Regions from separate parts of the Cytobacillus sp. FSL K6-0265 genome, predicted to be linked through region 1. Evidence: predicted binding sites of a transcription regulator. Region 1 holds the regulator's gene; each other region holds the start of a gene.
What was found. Region 1 encodes LexA, which represses DNA repair genes until DNA is damaged. Its sites were predicted from a motif close to CGAACATATGTTCG; they were not measured.
Positions count from the first base shown of each region.

Region 2: MHH73_RS14655 (Y-family DNA polymerase) is a predicted target of LexA. The motif match lies at 1,989-2,002, and genes of this name have one in related genera.
Region 3: MHH73_RS07115 (YolD-like family protein) is a predicted target of LexA. The motif match lies at 1,612-1,625, and genes of this name have one in related genera.

Region 1 is NZ_JBBOPE010000001.1:1,952,965-1,959,229, forward strand. It holds gene MHH73_RS10010 (hypothetical protein) at 1-146, shown strand, start outside; gene MHH73_RS10015 (hypothetical protein) at 427-765, shown strand; gene MHH73_RS10020 (hypothetical protein) at 1,041-1,373, shown strand; gene MHH73_RS10025 (DUF4257 domain-containing protein) at 2,058-2,342, opposite strand; gene lexA (transcriptional repressor LexA) at 2,538-3,185, opposite strand; gene yneA (cell division suppressor protein YneA) at 3,317-3,649, shown strand; gene MHH73_RS10040 (YneB family resolvase-like protein) at 3,664-4,329, shown strand; gene MHH73_RS10045 (DUF896 domain-containing protein) at 4,802-5,032, shown strand; gene tkt (transketolase) at 5,194-6,265, shown strand, end outside.
Region 2 is NZ_JBBOPE010000001.1:2,898,606-2,904,870, reverse strand. It holds gene MHH73_RS14665 (SDR family NAD(P)-dependent oxidoreductase) at 1-333, shown strand, start outside; gene MHH73_RS14660 (NADH-dependent flavin oxidoreductase) at 419-1,534, shown strand; gene MHH73_RS14655 (Y-family DNA polymerase) at 2,069-3,328, shown strand; gene MHH73_RS14650 (YolD-like family protein) at 3,352-3,681, shown strand; gene MHH73_RS14645 (LysR family transcriptional regulator substrate-binding protein) at 3,699-4,361, opposite strand; gene MHH73_RS14640 (PadR family transcriptional regulator) at 4,703-5,032, shown strand; gene MHH73_RS14635 (DUF1048 domain-containing protein) at 5,029-5,364, shown strand; gene MHH73_RS14630 (iron-sulfur cluster biosynthesis family protein) at 5,489-5,815, shown strand; gene MHH73_RS14625 (DUF2087 domain-containing protein) at 5,902-6,265, shown strand, end outside.
Region 3 is NZ_JBBOPE010000001.1:1,369,576-1,375,840, forward strand. It holds gene MHH73_RS07100 (N-acetylmuramoyl-L-alanine amidase) at 1-287, shown strand, start outside; gene MHH73_RS07105 (hypothetical protein) at 300-827, opposite strand; gene MHH73_RS07110 (hypothetical protein) at 863-1,246, opposite strand; gene MHH73_RS07115 (YolD-like family protein) at 1,251-1,580, opposite strand; gene MHH73_RS07120 (LexA family protein) at 1,705-1,926, shown strand; gene MHH73_RS07125 (hypothetical protein) at 1,935-2,480, opposite strand; gene MHH73_RS07130 (helix-turn-helix domain-containing protein) at 2,477-2,683, opposite strand; gene MHH73_RS07135 (hypothetical protein) at 2,841-3,023, shown strand; gene MHH73_RS07140 (FtsK/SpoIIIE domain-containing protein) at 3,198-4,064, shown strand; gene MHH73_RS07145 (replication-relaxation family protein) at 4,024-4,653, shown strand; gene MHH73_RS07150 (helix-turn-helix domain-containing protein) at 4,640-5,446, opposite strand; partial or broken gene MHH73_RS07155 (sporulation protein YhbH) at 5,637-5,795, shown strand; gene MHH73_RS07160 (MBL fold metallo-hydrolase) at 6,047-6,265, shown strand, end outside.

The DNA of each region.
Region 1 (6,265 bases):
GTGGAAATTTAGTTTTCCTAGCAAAAGCTAACTGTCATCGTCGCGATGATCGTCACGATGATCGCCACAAAGATTGTTGCGACAAGAAAGATCGTGTAAGGATTACTACGATCTGTTGTGATGATATCGTTGCAGTTGAAGTCTAAAGAAACACCTTAGTAAGAGTCCTTTTTTATGTGTCTTAGAGGAAGTTATTGCAAGGGATATAACTGCTTCTTCACTTCGTATCTATTTAATAAATACTAAAAGGACTCTGCTCAAAGCAGCCATAACGGCTGCTTTTTTATATTAGTTAGAGTAGACTCGAAAAACTAAAAGAAGATACAAAGAGAAAATAAAATGGTCTCTTAACAGGGTGAGATAGCCCGTACAACTCTTCATTTTCCACATATAGTATTAACATAATCATAGAAAGGAGGAAGAGATATGGGATATAATAATTGTTTTTTTGGTAGAAGCCCAAGATATTCAGACTCATATGGATATAATAACAACAATTGTGGTTGTGGCAATTACAGTAAAGACGACAATAAGGATTGTGGCTGTGATGAGTTCTTTAAGAACATTTCCCGTGGTGAGGATGTGAGAGTTTTTCTTAAAGGCGGCGACCATGTATCAGGAGAATTCATCGATGTTCGTGGAAATTTAGTCTTCCTAGCAAAAGCAGAATGTCATCATCACGATGATTGTTGTTGTGACAAGAAAGGTCGAGTAAAAATCACTACAATCTGTTGTGATAATATCGTTGCAGTTGAAACTCGATAATTAAGATTCTTCTTTATTGTATCATCGAGGAATTAAGGCAATAGGATATAACAGTTTCATATCATCATTCAACTTGCTATCTATTTAAGAGATACTAAAAAGGATCTAGCTCAAAGCAGCCATAACGGCTGCTTCTTTATTTAGTTAGGGTAGAAAGATTAAAAGATAGAAACATAGAGCAAATAAAATGGTCTCTTAACAGGGTGGTATAGCCCGTACAACTGCAAGACCATCCACATATAGTATTAACATAATCATAGAAAGGAGGAAGAGGTATGGGATATAATAATTGTTTTTTTGGTAGAAGCCCAAGATATTCAGACTCATACGGATATGACAACAATAATTATGGTTGTGGTAATTACAGCAAAGACGACAATAACGATTGTGGCTGCGATGAGTTTTTTAAGAACATTTCCCGTGGTGAAGATGTGAAGGTTTTTCTTAAAGGTGGCGGCCATGTGTTCGGAGAGTTTATCGATGTTCGTGGAAATTTAGTCTTCTTAGCAAAAGCGGAATGTCATCGTCACGATGATTGTTGTGACAAGAAAGGTCGTGTAAGAATCACTACGATCTGTTGTGATGATATTGTTGCAGTTGAGGTATAAGGCACTGAGGAAAACCCGATAGTTGAGAGTGCTTTTACAGTGTTTTAGCGGAAGTTAATTTATGAGAAAATAACTATTGCGGATACTAAAAAACATCTTTAAAACCAATCTTAACGGTTGCTTCACTTGTAGACAAACTCCTTATATTGAGTTTGTCTACAGTCCTATCTATTAATTAATAGGAAGAAAAACTATAACAATGATGCTAGATAATCGAAATCAATGAGAAATAGTTGCTTGAAGCGATCCTCAACCTGTGGATGACTTGGTTCGTGAAATCAAGATAGCTATTAATTCCTAATAGATGATGAATTGAATATAAAGTGTATGTATTTTGAAGTAGATTGTTCTATTTACCCATCAACTGGATCAAATGAACATTTATTCCATTAAACCATCAGTTTTTCATGAAAAGACATGATGTTTTATCGCCCCATAAAACATCATGTAGAAGGTAGTCAAGTGATTCTAAGATCTGTGTAAGACATACATACTACAATTTAAGAAGCAACTCATCGTAAAACGATGATGTGTTATATCCCTTCATAAATGTGAAATTGAACAGTCTGAGCAGGTATTTCTAGCGCTTAGTTCTTATAATAGTAGGTGAAAAATGAGGTTGTCTAGATATTATTTGTTCTTTTTATATACAACAAAAAACCGTTCATAAGAACGGAATAAAATTTATTCGTGATCTTTTACTTTTAGGGTATCTAATAATTTTAAGATACCCTCTCCTCCCATACCAGAAACGAGAGAGATGATGAAAACAGCAGTGGGGGAATCCGGTGTTGTTGTCACAATGACAAATACGGCCGCCAGTCCTCCTAGTAAGATGTCTTCTAAGAACCCTAAATAAATGAATTTTTTCGTCATCCGTGGCTTGACTAGTTTGCCTAACCTCTGCAAATGCCCTGCAACACCGACAATTCCACCAATCAACGCAGCGAAGAGAATGTTCATTAACATTTTTCCTTCACACTCCTAAAGCCGAGATTTTTTTGCGACCTTAGGTTGATTCTTGGTGTAAATTTCATTATAATATATTTTTGTCTCCATGTAATGATTCTATTTTACTGAATTTTTCAAATTTAATAATTGGATGCGTAACATATAAAGATAATTGCAACGATTAAAAAGGAGTGTCAAAAATGACACTCTTTTTTAATGAATTTGGCGATAAACACCAATAACTTTGCCTAAAATAGATACATTATGCAAAATAATCGGCTCCATAGTAGGGTTTTCTGGTTGTAGGCGAATAAAGTTCTTCTCTTTAAAGAATCGCTTAACCGTGGCCTCGTCATCTTCCGTCATAGCAACGACGATTTCTCCATTATTTGCTGTTTGTTGCTGCTTGACTATGACATAATCACCATCTAATATGCCAGCTTCAATCATACTTTCTCCCATAATTTCAAGCATGAAGATATTTTCGTCACTCGGAGCCATTCTTTCAGGTAAAGGAAAATATTCCTCAACATTCTCAATCGCAGTAATAGGTTGACCAGCAGTAACCTTACCGATAATAGGAACGTTCACTGTTTGCACTTTAGGAATTGGATTGCTCTCTTCTAAATTTAATACTTCAATGGCACGGGGTTTTGTTGGATCTCGACGAATAAGCCCTTTACTCTCTAGTCTGGCTAGATGACCGTGTACGGTTGAACTTGAAGCTAGTCCAACAGCTTCGCCTATTTCCCTAACAGACGGTGGATACCCTTTTTGTTTTACTTCATCCTTTATAAAATTCAATATATCTTGCTGCCTCTTAGATAATTTCACGCTATCACGCACCTTCGTCAATATCATTAAGCTTATTATACCACCAGTAGAAAACAGATACAAACATAAGTTCGAATTTTCTTGTTGACAGAAACAAGTGTTCGCATTATACTAAAATCATCAAATCGAACATATATTCTATTCAGGGGTGACAATTAATGATAAAACAATTGTGGAATTCTTATAGTTATGCTATTATTCTTATCGCTTTTAGTTTCGGTATGGCTTTCCTATTATTTTTGAACACTGGTAATGCAAATCAGGAGGAGTATGTAAAGGTTGAAGTAAAACAAGGGGATTCTTTATGGAAAATTGCGGAGGATTTTAGAGATGCCCATAATATGTCTTCTAAAGATTTTGTTGCTTGGGTAGAAGAATTTAATCATATACATTTAGGTGAAATACATCCTGGTGATACGGTATATCTTCCCATTACAGATGGTGAAATAATATCTGAAACCAATTTAGCTAGTGTGATATTAGAAGACTAAAGGAATGAATGAGAATGAATGTAATTATATATTGTAGGGTGAGCACGACGAAGGATACACAGGAAACGTCCCTTGCTAGACAAGAAGAAGAACTTTTACATTTAGCGAGAATGAAGGATATGATTGTAGTTGAAGTGATACGTGAGAAAGCAAGTGGCTATGATTTAGAAAGAATAGGTGTGCTGCAATTATTAGAGTTACTAAAACAGAAACAAGCGGAGGCTGTTCTTATTCAAGATGAAACCAGGATTGGAAGAGGCAATGCTAAAATCGCCATCTTACATTGTATACTTAAAGAAAATGGGAAGATTTTTACAATTGCCCATAACGGGGAATTGCAACTTTCAGATTCAGATTCTATGGTATTACAGATTGTTAGCATGGTTGAAGAATATCAAAGAAAACTACATAATGTAAAAATTAAAAGAGGGATGCAAAAAGCTGTTCAAAAAGGCTTTCGACCTGAAAAAAATTTAAAAAACCAAGGTAATATAAACGGCAGAGAACGAATAGAAGTACCAATTGAAGAAATAGTAAAATTGAGAAAAAACAACCTTACTTTTGCAGAAATTGCTGCAACGTTAAGAGGCTTTGGTTATAAAGTATCTAAAGCGACCGTTAACCGTAGATATAATGAATATATAGATGAAATAGAGCTGGTGGATCATGAACCATCATGATACAAATCTAATATGTCACTTAATTTGATTGCGCAATATATTTTAAAACTGAAAGACGAAGATATCTTGTTTTGCTCCCAAGAAAAAAGCATACTGAAAGATCCTTCAATTGTTGAGTTCATGCACCATCATTGGAGGGAAATAACGTAAATTGTGAATGGTTATCTGTGCTCCTAAGATTAATCCATGTTTTTTTACATTAAACGATAGTGAAAGTATATTTCCTCATTCCCCTTACTTCCATACGCTTCCTACATTAAATAGATTCATATTTTTCAAAAGAGCACAATGATACATAGCTTTACCAAATCTTAAAGCAATACTTTACCAACGTATTATCGTCTGAAAATTATAGTGAAAAACATGATTGTAAACTGCTTTCTTGTCAAATGCATTCATATTTAGTAATATGGCTATTAAGTATCTTCTCCATATGGTTGAAGACTTTTTGGATGGGAAGGAGTGTAACACAATGATTTCAAAAGAAAAATTAGCGAGAATTAATTCGCTTGCCAAGAAAGCAAAGACGGAAGGTTTATCAGAATTAGAGGCAAAGGAACAATCTAAATTAAGAAAAGAATATTTAGAAAAGTTTAGAGCTTCTATGTTAAATACATTAAAAGGTGTTACTGTTATTGACCCTGAAGGTAATGATGTTACACCAGATAAGTTAAAGCGTGAACAAAATAAACCACTTCACTAAGATTGTGTTTATAAATTTTAAAAGGAAACTGTAACGAGCAGTTTCCTTTGTTGTTGTTGTTTTATATGACAATTATATAATATTTTACCTTTCTGGTTGTAACTGAAGGTGAAAGTCTATTATATTTAATTTGTAGGATATATATTGAAAGGATGTCGTTCATGTTCAACAAAACAGATGCTTTATCAATTAGCGCCATAAGAACATTGTCAATCGATGCAGTCGAGAAGGCAAACTCTGGTCATCCAGGAATGCCAATGGGAGCTGCGCCAATGGCGTATACTTTATGGACAAAGTTTATGAATCATAATCCCAAAAATCCTGATTGGTTTAATCGTGATCGCTTCGTGTTATCTGCAGGTCATGGGTCTATGCTATTGTATAGTCTCCTTCATTTATCGGGATATGATCTTTCTTTAGATGATATTAAGGAATTTCGCCAGTGGGGTAGTAAAACACCAGGACATCCTGAATTTGGCCATACACCAGGTGTAGATGCCACAACAGGTCCATTAGGACAAGGGATTGCCATGGCAGTTGGGATGGCAATGGCAGAAAGCCACCTATCAGCTGAATATAATAAAGATGGCTACAATGTAGTAGACCACTATACATATAGTATATGCGGAGATGGAGACTTAATGGAGGGAGTGTCAGCAGAAGCCGCTTCTCTTGCTGGTCACCTTCAATTAGGAAAGCTGATCGTAATGTATGATTCTAATGATATTTCATTAGACGGAGATTTAGATCAATCATTTTCTGAAAGTGTAGCGGATCGTTTTAAGAGTTATGGCTGGCATTATCTCCGAGTAGAAGATGGAAATAATCTCGATGAAATTGCCCAGGCAATTGACAGCGCTCGTCAAAATACTACACAACCGACATTAATTGAAGTTAAGACGGTAATTGGTTATGGATCCCCGAATAAGGCAGGCTCCTCTGCTTCTCATGGATCACCACTAGGTTCAGCTGAATTAAAATTAACAAAAGATGCTTATGAGTGGACATTTGAAGAAGATTTTCATGTGCCTGAAGAAGTATATGCACACTTCAATCAAAATGTAGCTATTAACGGTGAAAAAGTAGATCGTGAATGGAAAGATCTTTTTGCTGCTTACAAAAAAGATCATCCGGAATTAGCAGAACAGCTAGAAGGTGCAATCAAAGGTGAATTACCAAATGGTTGGGATAAAGATCTTCCTGTTTATGAAGAAGGCAAAAGCTTAGCAACTA
Region 2 (6,265 bases), 950 kb from region 1:
AGTACCTATTCGGCAACGAAACATGCGGTGTTAGGCTATTCTAATAGCTTACGGATGGAAGTTGCTCCTCAAGGTGTGTATATTACAACAGTGAATCCAGGCCCGATTGAGACGAATTTTTTTGATATAGCCGATAAAGAAGGCACATATGTGAAAAATGTTCAGCGGTATATGTTAAAGCCGGAGTATGTTGCGCGAAAAGTTGTGGATGTGATGTTAACGCCAACGAGAGAGGTAAATCTCCCTAGGTGGATGAATTTAGGAAGTAAAGTTTTTGCCATTGCTCCCCGATTATTCGAATGGGCTGGACGCGGTGCGTTTAATAAAAAATAATGTTTCAAGTTGAATAATTTGCATTGGGCTATTTTTATCTATATGGTGAAATCGTGAAGATATTTATAGAAAAAAGGTGATAGATATGAAAGCAAAATATGAACCGTTATTTGAATCCTATACATTTCCTAACGGTGTGACAGTTAAAAACCGACTTGCACTAGCACCAATGACACATTATTCTTCTAATGAAGATGGCTCCATTTCGGAAGAAGAATTAGTCTTTATCCAGGCACGTGCAAAGGATTTAGGTACAGTTATTACTGCTTGCGCCAATGTGACGCCAAATGGTAAAGCTTTTCCTGGTCAACCAGGTATTTACGATGACCAGTTTATTCCGGGTTTAAAAAGACTAGCGGAGACGATTCAACAACAAGGGGCAAAAGCGGTGATACAAATTCATCACGGCGGCATCTCATGTCCTACTGAACTTGTTCCAGGTGGTGATGTCGTATCTGCTTCAGATATAGATCATGACAATCAAAAAGCTCGTGCCCTATCGGCAGGAGAAATTGAAGAAATCATCGAAGCCTTTGGAGAAGCTACAAGAAGAGCGATTGAAGCAGGTTTTGATGGAGTAGAAATTCATGGTGCAAACGGGTATTTAATACAGCAGTTTTATTCCCCGTATACGAATAAACGTGATGATGAATGGGGTGGATCTGTAGAAAATCGGATGAAGTTTCCATTGGCTGTTGCGGAAGCTTGCCAAAGGGCGATTGATAAGCATGCGAAGAGACCATTTATTTTTGGTTATCGCTTTTCACCTGAAGAGCCATCGACACCTGGTTTAACAATGACGGAAACTTTTCAACTAGTGGATGCCTTATCAAATCTTCCTTTCGATTATTTGCACATCTCTCTTATGCATGCACTATCTACTCCTCACCGCGGGGCGGATACAGAGCGCACAAGAATTGAACTGGTGAATGAAGTGATTAATGGTCGCGTTCCTTTAATGGCCGTTGGACAAGTGAATTCACCTGATGAAGCATTAGCCGTTAGAGAACGAAATATCCCACTTATTGCTTTAGGTAGAGAATTGTTAATTTCACCAAGATGGGCTGCATATATTCAAGAAGATCGTCTTGAGGAAATAGAATATGCCCTGAATTTAAAAGAAAGAGATAAATATGACATTCCGAACGGATTATGGGAAGCTATCCTCTCTAGAGAAGGTTGGGTCCCATTTAATCGCTAGGAATCATTAGAAAACATGAAACATGAGCAATTTCTTTGTTCATGTTTTTTTATGTCTTATTTTGGTTATAAAAGCGATTTGCTCGTGCATCGATAGTGAAATCGTCAAAGATGGCAGAGCAAAATCGATTTGCTCGTGCAAGAATAGTGAAATTGCCAAAGATAGCGGCAAAAGAGGTTTTTTCGACTATCCATTAAACATTTCCGTTAAATAATAGGCACGTCAAATAACAGAGGGGAAAACTGGGAACTTTTTTGATTATTGATTTAGGTAAAATATCATAATATGTCGAATATTTATGCATGGGATAATGAAAGGGAGCAGCCTTCTACTTTACAAGAGTTTGTTTTACTTTTAGTCCATCTCAGCTAATGATAGAGCTATTCTTATTCAATCCCAGGTTTTGTCTAGTTAGTCGAATATAAGAAATTCGTCGTAAAATTTCCATTGAAAGGGAACGTATATTCGGTTAATATTATGGGTATAAATAAACAGAACATAAGTTCTTATTTTATGGTGAGAAGAGGCAATCTGATGGTTGATTATAGTGTCATGCCAAAACAACAAATTTTATGTATAGATATGAAGAGCTTCTATGCCAGTTGTTCAGCTGTTATGCGCGGATTAGATCCAATGGAATGTTATCTTGTAGTAGCGGGAAATCATGATCGTAAAGGCAGTGTCATTCTTGCTGCTTCACCGAGAATGAAGAAAGAATTTGGCATAAAAACAGGGTCGCGGCTATTTGAAGTCCCCAATGACCCTCGCATTATTATTGAAGAACCAAAGATGGCTACGTATTTACGTGTCTCCATGGAAATTACTCGTGTATTTCATCGCTATGTACCGAAAGAAGCCGTTCATACTTATAGTGTGGATGAAAGTTTTATTTGTATTGACGGAACAGAACATATATGGGGCGACGCCTATACGATTGCCCAAAAGATAAAAGATGATATCGAAAGGGAATTTCAGCTACCTTCATCTGTCGGGATTGGTCCCAATATGTTAATGGCAAAGCTTTGTCTTGATTTAGAAGCAAAGAAGGCCGGCATTGCTGAGTGGACTTATGAGCAGGTAGAGGAAAAACTTTGGCCGATTTCCCCATTAAGTCAAATGTGGGGTATAGGCAACAGATTGGAAAAAAATTTGAACAGCATGGGGATTTTTACGGTTGGCCAGCTTGCCCATTTTAATCTAACTACACTAGAAAAAAAGTTTGGTATTATGGGCAATCAGCTTTATTATCACGCATGGGGAATAGATTTGTCAGAAATCGGTGCTCCGATTTTACAAGGTCAAATTAGCTTTGGGAAAAGTCAAATCTTGCTTCGAGATTATACCGATAAAGAAGAAATCAAGCATGTTGTTTTAGAAATGTGTGAGGAGGTTGCAAGAAGGGCACGCACACATCGTAAGGCAGGGAGAACCGTTCATTTTGGGCTTGGCTATAGCAAGGATGAGTTTGGTGGTGGATTTTATCGTTCTCGGACAATGGAGGAGCCAACAAATGTAACCATGACTATTTATCATATTTGTTTAGCTTTATTAGATGAACATTATAACGGTAAAACGGTTCGTAAGATTACTATTTCTCTTGGTCAAATAACTGATGATCACGAGTATCAGCTTAGTTTATTTGATCAAAATGGCTTTAACAAGCGCAAGCTCGGCTATACCGTCGATCGCATTCGTGCCCGCTTCGGATCTGCTTCCTTATTGCGAGCGGTTTCTTATACCGACGCAGGTACAGCGAGACATAGAGCCACACTTGTCGGTGGCCATAAAAAATAGTAATGAGAAAGAAGGAATAAATGATGCTTCGTGATCGTGGGAATAAGAAATGGGTATCAATGATGCTACCGGAACATGTCAAGCTTTTAAGAGAGTATGATGAAAGCCACCATAAACAAACTAAGCCTCAGTTAGATGAACAACAATATGAACAGTTCGATGAGATGATTAGCGAGGCCATGGCGTTTCATACTTTGTTAACATTTACCTTGTTCCGTCGAGGAGAACAAGTAGCCATTTCCGGGCGCATTCATTATGTAGATACATTCAAACAATCGCTTCGAGTAGTAAAGGAAGATGACAGTATTGAGATCATTTTCCTACCAGAAATCATTCATATAGAAGAAAGTTAAGTTAACTCTCCTCCATATCAATCGCCAACACTCTGATCGTCAAAATAAGTAAGAGCGATATGTTTAAAAAACCGCACCGAAAATTGATGGAGATCAGTCGCAGCCTGAGAGAAATAACGTCCTTTATGCCAGGCGAGTCCAATATGACGTCGACAACGGGGAGCAGTAATCGGGATTTGCACGGTTTTCGGTAAATTCTCTTGTAATAATGATAACTGTGGGGTAAAAGAAATCCCTAAACCGAGCTCAATCAATCGTAAAATAGCCCCTGCTTCTTCTAATTCAATCGGAGTATGGGGAATGAAGCCTGCTTCAGAGCAAAACTGGTTCGTTAAATCTCTAAAATCATAACCCATCGGACGATTACTAAATACCTCGTTACATACTTCATTTAAATGAACAGAAGATCGGTGGGCGAGCTTGTGATCAGGTGGAACAGATAAAAAGATTTCCTCATCAAGTAAGGTCATCCACTCAATTTCTCTTCCTTCGATGGGCCTCATAGAAATACAAAAATCAATCTCTCCATCCTCTAATTGCTTTTTCATAGCTGCGGCTGAGCCAGTGTACTGTTTAATATGAACATTTGGATGCTCTTTCATGAACTCTCCAATAAAGAAGGGTAAGATATGTGGCAAGGCAATGGAAACAGAAGTGATACGTTGTTGTGTCGTTACCATTTATTTCTGTAATCGCCCAAGTAGGTACAGACTGGAAGTTTCACAACCGCATATGTGGCTGTAGCAACCTTAACCTAGTCGGTTTAGTATTATTTTTAAATAAAAAGAACCAACAAGAAATCCTTTAGAAAGGGTAAGTGGTAACCACCTGAACGTTTTAAAAAAAGTTCAGGTGGTTTTTATTTGTGGAATAAACATTGACAATTAATCTACTTAGTAATATTATATAGTGGTACTTAGTGATACTAAATAGATTGAAATCAATAGAGCTAAATCTGAATACGTTTAGATACACTACTTAGTATTACTATATAGTTAAGAATGAAAGAGGGGTTTAGCGAGTGAAAGGGCTAACTGAATTATTGAAAGGTGTACTAGAAGGGATTGTGCTACAAAAAATAGGGCAGGGGGAGACCTATGGCTATGAGATTACCCAATATTTACAAAACATAGGATTTGAAGATATTGCAGAAGGCACTGTTTACACGGTATTGCTTAGACTTGAAAAAAAGGGGTTGCTACATGTTGAAAAAAGAAAATCGGAGCTCGGTCCATCAAGAAAATTTTATAGGTTAAATGACTTCGGAAAGTGTGAGCTCGATATGTTTTGGGAGAAATGGTTTTTTCTCGCTAGAAAGTTAAATGAATTAAAGGAGAATGATAGCAAATGAAAAACCTATTTGAAAAATTAATTGGTAGTAAAAAGCGATATAACGATTATAAAGCTGAAAAAGAGCAGTTGCCACAAAATTACAAGGACGCCCTTCATGCGTTAGAACAGTATATGTGGAATTTTGCCAAAGGAGAAAATTTTATGGAAGTGTTAGAAAATTTGCTTCAATTATTTAAAGAAAGTTCGATTGAACAACTTCCATTACAGGATATTATGGGGAATGATCCTGTTGAATTTGCAAATGCCATTATGGCGCAATATCCAGAGGAACTTTGGTTTATTAAAAGCCAAGAAAAGCTTCGATTGGATATAGAAAGATTAAATAAATAATATGACCAAGTAGATGAATGGCTTTGGGGGTAGGGGGTTGAGTGGTATATAATGAACTGCAGCTTTTAGTCAATCATTTATCTTGTTATAATCATGGTTAACATAGAAAGAAAGGGCGTTAAAGTTGAAGATAACAATTACACCAAGAGCAGCAATTAAACTAACAGAAAAGTTAAAGAATAAAGATGGCTATTTAAAATTGAAATACGATACTGAAGGATGTGGTTGTGTTGTAAGCGGTGTAAGTGCTTTGTGGCTTGTGAAAGAACTAGAGCCAGATGACCGCGAAGTACAAACAGATTTTATGTCTATTTATATTGAGCCGTCTAAGGAGGTCTTTTTATCAGAAGAGGTAACGATTGATTACCGTGAGCAGGCGAGATGCTTTCAATTAAAAAATAATCATGAATACTTGAATCCGCGTATGGCTTTTATGGATTATACGAAATGAGAAAGAGAAGAACAGCAATCTTCTCTTTTTTTGTTGACTAATTTAGTAAACAAATTTAAAATATGTTTATATATAAGGAGGGTAATATGGATATTCAATCATTAACTGTCACTGAACTAAAGCAAGGATATCAATATCTATCGCAAGAGGCAGTTTTCGTATGTAATTATTGCCAACAGTCTTTTGAAGCGGGGCGGGTGTATCAATTTGCTGAAGAAATGTTTTTAGGAAAACAAGCTGTAGAGTGGCATATAACAGAAGAGCATGGAGGGAATTTCCGGCAGCTGCTTTCAGATGAAAGTAAATATAATACGCTTACAGATAAACAAAAGCAGTTGTTAACCGCTTTTCAATCGGGTAAAAAAGATGCCCAAATTGCAGAAGAGATGAATGTATCTCACTCAACGATTCGCCATCAAAAGTTTTCATTTCGTGAAAAGGCAAAGCAAG
Region 3 (6,265 bases), 580 kb from region 1:
TGAATTTAATGAGAGGCAATACCAAACCAGCAACTAAGCCAAAACCGAAGCCGAAAAAAGAATATGTTACTCTACCAGCTTCAGCAAAGACATGGAGGACTTATAAGCTCAATGTAGCTCCAGTTACTAAGAACTCTGATTGGTCACTCACTCCTGCGGCGTTTGGGGGATTGACATATGAAGTATTAGATCGCCCGCAAGCAAATGTCGTGACGATTAAGACTTCTAGAGGTAAACGTAATATATATGTTGGTTCTGATACTAGTGCTAAGATTTTTAAGAAATAATAAAAAGCCCCTTCATTTGAGGGGCTTAAATTCTTTTACTTTTTCCTTAACCTTGATTTCTCCATACAATAGGTATTCCCATTTAATTTTTTCATTTGTATTTAATCTATAAAAATCCTCATAAAGTTCTCCGGTCCAATATTTATGTGCATAAATTGACATATCTAAGAAATTATCTGGAGATTTTAATAAATTCATATCTGCTCGAAATGAATGTTCAGCCTCTATTTTGTATACGTCACCGTATGTCTCTCCAAATATATCATCAATTTCGTCTAGACAATCTACTGCAAAGAAAGAAGTAAATCTTGAAGGTTTGCTATTAAAATGGCTCCGACGAACGTATTCATAAAACCATTCAATTTTAGCATCAGGAGAATTTGAATTTAATAGATATGTTCTACCGTGGCTACTAAATCCCTTTGGAAACAAGAAATCGGCATGGTCCTCTAAGTAATTTGTAACACTGTTTAAATTATAGTTTTTTAGAACTTTTCCTTCAATTAGAGAAGAAGTTCTATCCAAATGATAAAAAATCATTATATCAATACCTTTCTGATGGTTAAAGTAATTTGTTAGTCATTAGTTCTATAGATATTCTTAATGTCCTCTTTATTTAAATATAACTCCAACAATTCCTCACATTTATTTCTAATTCTTGGATTAAAATAATTATGCTGCTCATCATAGCCTTTGTAGTGGAACTCATACATAGTAAACGACTCATCGTGTCCAATCTGAGTTACTCTCATATTCCCTTTCCTCATCTTATCTTTAACTTCTTTTAGGTCACTTCGGACTTTCCTTATTGTATTTTCCATCAAGGTAATATAAGGCTGCTTAATCTTAAACGGGGACTTCTCAATGATCTTTAAATCTCTTTCAAGGATAATAATAATCATTGGTAAGTATATTGCTTGCTCTAGCACATCACGATCAGCTTCATTAATCCTAGTCATAAATTTAAATCCTTTCAATCGAAATCACTTCATGAATATGAAACTTCAAAATATTAGATTCAGTTGTCTCTAGATAGATGTACATGTTAATATGATCGATTTTATCAACAATCCCCTCATAAGTTTTTGTGAAGCCATCAATCCATATAGTTAATTTGATTGTAGTTGTATAGTTTAGCGACTCCATAGTTATTATCTGTATATCCTCAAGTTCTTGCTCATCCAATTCTGGCTTCTTCATTTTTTCATATTCAACTGGTATTTGTTTAAGTAATTCGGTGTGTTCGCTCATAAAGAATCCTTGCCATTTCATTTTTCCACGGTCTCGTATCATTTAGAATCACTCCTTATGAACTGATTTTATACAAACATTTGTTCGAAAACAAGTTGAAATAGAACGAATGTTCCTGTAAAATTATGTTTAAAGGAATACAAAAATAAGAAAAAAGGGGTCAATTATGCGTAAACTAACAACTAGACAAAGAGAAGTGTTAGAAACATTAGAAAAATACGTTGCAACAAATCATTATCCACCTACATATAGGGAATTAAGTGAATTAACAGGAATACCTTCTTCCTCCACAATAAGCAGGATATTGCACAGTTTAAGGGATTACGGCTATGTTAGTTGGAATGAGGGTCAACCAAGAACGCTAAGAATAACAAAAACCGCCAGTTAAGAGGCGGTTTAATTGTATCGTTCTTCTTCAAGATTACCTAATGTTTCTTTGATTAATGATTCTTGTTCTTCTAATCTAGTATAAATATCTTCAAAAAGACGTTTGTCGTATAAATTTAAGGCTTCTTCTGTATCGGAGTAAATTGAATCTGCAAGTTCTATGGCTGATTGATTAGATGCCAAAGTCATCTTATACTTTTCCTTTTGTTCCTCATTTAGAAACCCAGTGCTTACATTATTGTGGACGACACTACTAGAATCTGTAATAAATTGAATATCCAATCTCCAGTTATCATCTTGTTCTTGAATATCAGATAACAAAAACTCTAATTCTTCCATATCTTCTTGAATTGTATTCAAGTGTTCAATTGTTGAGACAATAAATTTTTCTTCATATTCCTCCGGATCAATTTCTTCCACACTGTTATATCCTTCATTCTCTTGGGATTCTCCTGAAACTCCTTGAACACTTTCATTTCCCATAGACATATAAGTTCCTATTCCGATAAAGATTAATACGCAAACAAATAGTATGATTTTATAAATATTCTTCAATCCTTTTCTTCCTCCTCAGTTATTAGTTGATCAATGTTTATTCCTAAGATACGAGCGATGGCAGCAGATTGTTTCAAATCTGGTTGAGTTTTATTGTTTACCCATCTAGAAAATGTTTGAATAGTTACTCCGCATTCTGCTGCAATGTACTTATGTTTGACTCCTTTTTTATCGGCCCAATATCCAATTCTGTTATTAAACATATCCATTCACCTTCTTTAAGATACTGATTCTACACCTTTTTGTTAACTCCTGTTAATTAAAATGATAAAAAAAGTTATCAAAAATGTTAATAGACAGGCAAGTTTTTAGGCAGTGGCCCATACACTGTACTAGACACTGACGAAAGGGTGATGACAAATGGACCCGGTGACATTTGGGTTAGTAGCGATTGGAGTAGCTGGAGGTAGCTTGGTAGGGGTAACAATTATGGAGGGTTACGGTATTAAGATTAATCAAACAGCAATTAACTTGGCATTAGAGGTGACTAAATACGGGGGAATGCTCTATCTATTGAAGCACTTGTGGGCAATTTTTATTTGAGCCTCAACGAGAGAAACGAGGAAGAGGAAGAATACGATAAGTATTCTTAGTTGCTCTACAAATGACAAGAAAAATTAACTATGAAACATTGATAAATAAAAAAATGACATGTCACTGACCAGGAGACCCGATGACAAAGTGAGTGACAATGACACTGAATAGGAGAGTGACCTAATGTTAGAGTGGTTTATTCCGCCAGTCCTTGTGACTGCAGCAGCACTAATCCCATACAAAACTCTATCCAACTGGACATATGATAAAAAGAATTTATATGAAAATTCATGGCTCGTGCCAATAGGAAAAAAACGAAAAGTGATCTATCACCATTTTGACCATTATCCGCATTTGCTAGTAGGTGGGGCAACTAGGATGGGAAAAACAATATTTTTGAAAAGCATTTTTTCGTCATTAATACTTGGGAATCCTGACAGAGTGAAAATAATTATATTGGATTTAAAAGGAGGATTAGAGTTTTACAAATACCGCAACCTTCCACAAGTTAAGACTGTGGCAACTAGTTTAATTGACTCATGTAAGGTGCTGGATCATGTTTATAAACTTATCAAATTAGAGGAAGAACGCTATTTAAAGAATAACTGGACTAATGTCGCTGAGACACCAATTAAAGAACGTACATTTATTATTGTGGATGAATCAGCAGAACTTTCACCCAAATTAGTACCTAAAGAATTTAAAAAGCATGCCGAACTCGCACAAATATATCTCAGTGAAATTGCACGTATTGGTGGGGGATTAGGCTTTCGATTAATCTTGGCCACTCAATACCCTTCAAAGGAATCAGTCAGCATGAGCATAAAAATGAACATGATGGCACGTGTTGCGTTTCGGATGCCAGATATGGTAGGTAGTCGTGTAATCCTTGATGAAAAAGGCGCTGAAGAATTAGAACCGATACCAGGCAGGGCCATTTATAAATTAGCCCAATCACATGAGATTCAATGCCCTTATATCAATGACATACAAATAGGAGGTTTTCTGCATGAACTTCAACAAGCAAGAAAAGATTCTGATGACAATTGATAAATTAGGTGCAGTAACAGTTAAGCAACTTCATGATATATTACAACCTGGATCATATCGTCATACCTGTAGGTTAATTAATCAGTTAGAAGAGTATCTTCATGTTGTACGCTCTAATCAAAAAATAGTGTATCTCAATAAAGATGGCCGTAATTTAATTGGCTCTGATAAGGAAGTTAAAAAGTCTGTCTTGTTTGACCACATGCTTTTGTGCAACCAGGCTTATGTCCATTTTAATTGCCCTCTGGATTGGAAAAGGGAATATATTATTGAGACATCACAAGAGCCAGAATATAGTTTTGGAATTCAGATAAAAGGATTAACTGTGGTTAACAAGCAAACACTTATCCCTGACGCTGTATTTAGCCGTAATGGGTATGTTTATTTAATCGAGATAGATAACACCAGGTCTATGCAAGACAACCGTAAAAAGATAAATAAGTATCGAGAGATGTGGCAAGAAATCGGCAAGCATTTTGGGCTGATGCCTAAATTAAGCATTTTTACTTTAAGTGATCAACGGAAACACGAGTTTGAGAAATTATGTACTAAGATGCCAGTAGAGATACTAACCTTTAACGAGACATAAATGCGTCATCAAAATAAAGCTTATCCATAAGATTATTAACAATGCCGTTAAAATAAGCAAATTCCCCTTTAATCATTTTTGCACCAGACTTTATTTTCATTACAAATTCCTTAAATGCTTGTACACCAATTTCAAGCTCTTGATCTTCAGTAAAGGCTCTTAAACCGTTCATATGGTCTACTACTCTATTACATTGTTTAACTACTTTCCAAAATTCTTCAATAGCTTTTGCTTCAGAATAAAAGTACCTTGTTAACTCAGCGAAGCTTTTTGGTACCCAATGAGCAATAAAATTTGCAGATGACAACTTAACGCTGTTATTACGTTTAGTATTATTAATAAGTTGTTTTAAAGAACTAGAAGTTGTTTTAATGGTAGGACACTTCTTGGACTTTTTAGCAGGTTGCTTGTTGGTCACTTCTTCTTTTATAGGCAAAATAATAACTGCATTAGCAGTTTGTAACATGTTCTTTTTACGCTTCATTTCTACCTGGCGGATCATGCCCAAGTCAACTAACTTTTTCATTAATCTTTGTACAGTCTTATAGGATAATTCTAATTTTTTGGCAATCGTATTTTTAGACATATAGCTCACGCCAATTTGCTTGCAGCTATGACGTTTTAAAATCTCTAATAAAGCAATTAGTCTCTTCTGTACGTCAGCTCGCTTAACAGACACAGTTATGAGTTCTCTATATTTACGTACTGCCTTGTTCATTAGTTCTATATCATTAAATGACGCAAGGTTACTATATGATTCTTCTTGTGCAATTACATCAATACGGTTTTTCATTTCCCTGGCTCCTTTGAATACAAAAAAGCAACGGCCATCATCAGACAAACCGTTGCTATGGGACCTGGAATGTAATAAAATACATCTAAAGGTACAGCAAATGTTTGCCTATCGTGAGTAGGCGGACGATGTAAGAGTGTGGGGACACTACTTACATACGCTGTGCTTTTTATTTTGGATATAGGGTATACAGTTAAACCAATATAACCGCCATTCCACTCTTATGTCAGCATACAAAAATATAAAAAATGATTTATTCCGCTATTATATTTTAAAGCAAAAAGTTGATGTGTTTCATGCGATGAAAAGCTTTTTTAAAGAACAAGAGCAGAAGGAAATGTTAGCTTAATATGGCCTGTTCTGAAAGAATCGCAACTAAGTTCTGAAGTGCCACAATTTACTTACGAGCGTTTCGGAGGCAGGTTTTGAAAATGAAGTGAACAAAGTAAAAGTATTTTCTTGGGTGTATCACAGCGATTGATGCTGTGGTTCTTTTTTTGCTCAAGTGACCAGGCACTATGATAATTTGAGCATATTAAGTAGCTCTCTTCATCTACTTATGTCATAATTTTCATAAAGAGCAATATGGAGGGGATTACTTTGCACAAAGTTCGTGATTTAGGAAATGACATTCAACTCATTGATTTAATGGATTTACAAACACCTGAGCGTACGGGGGCGTATATATTAGGTGCTGAAGAATTAACAGTGATTGAAACAAGTGCTAGTCCTTCTATTCCCCATCTTATAGAAGGGTTGCAAGAATTGAACATTAACCTTGAAGACATCAAGCATATTATTGTCACCCATGTACATTTA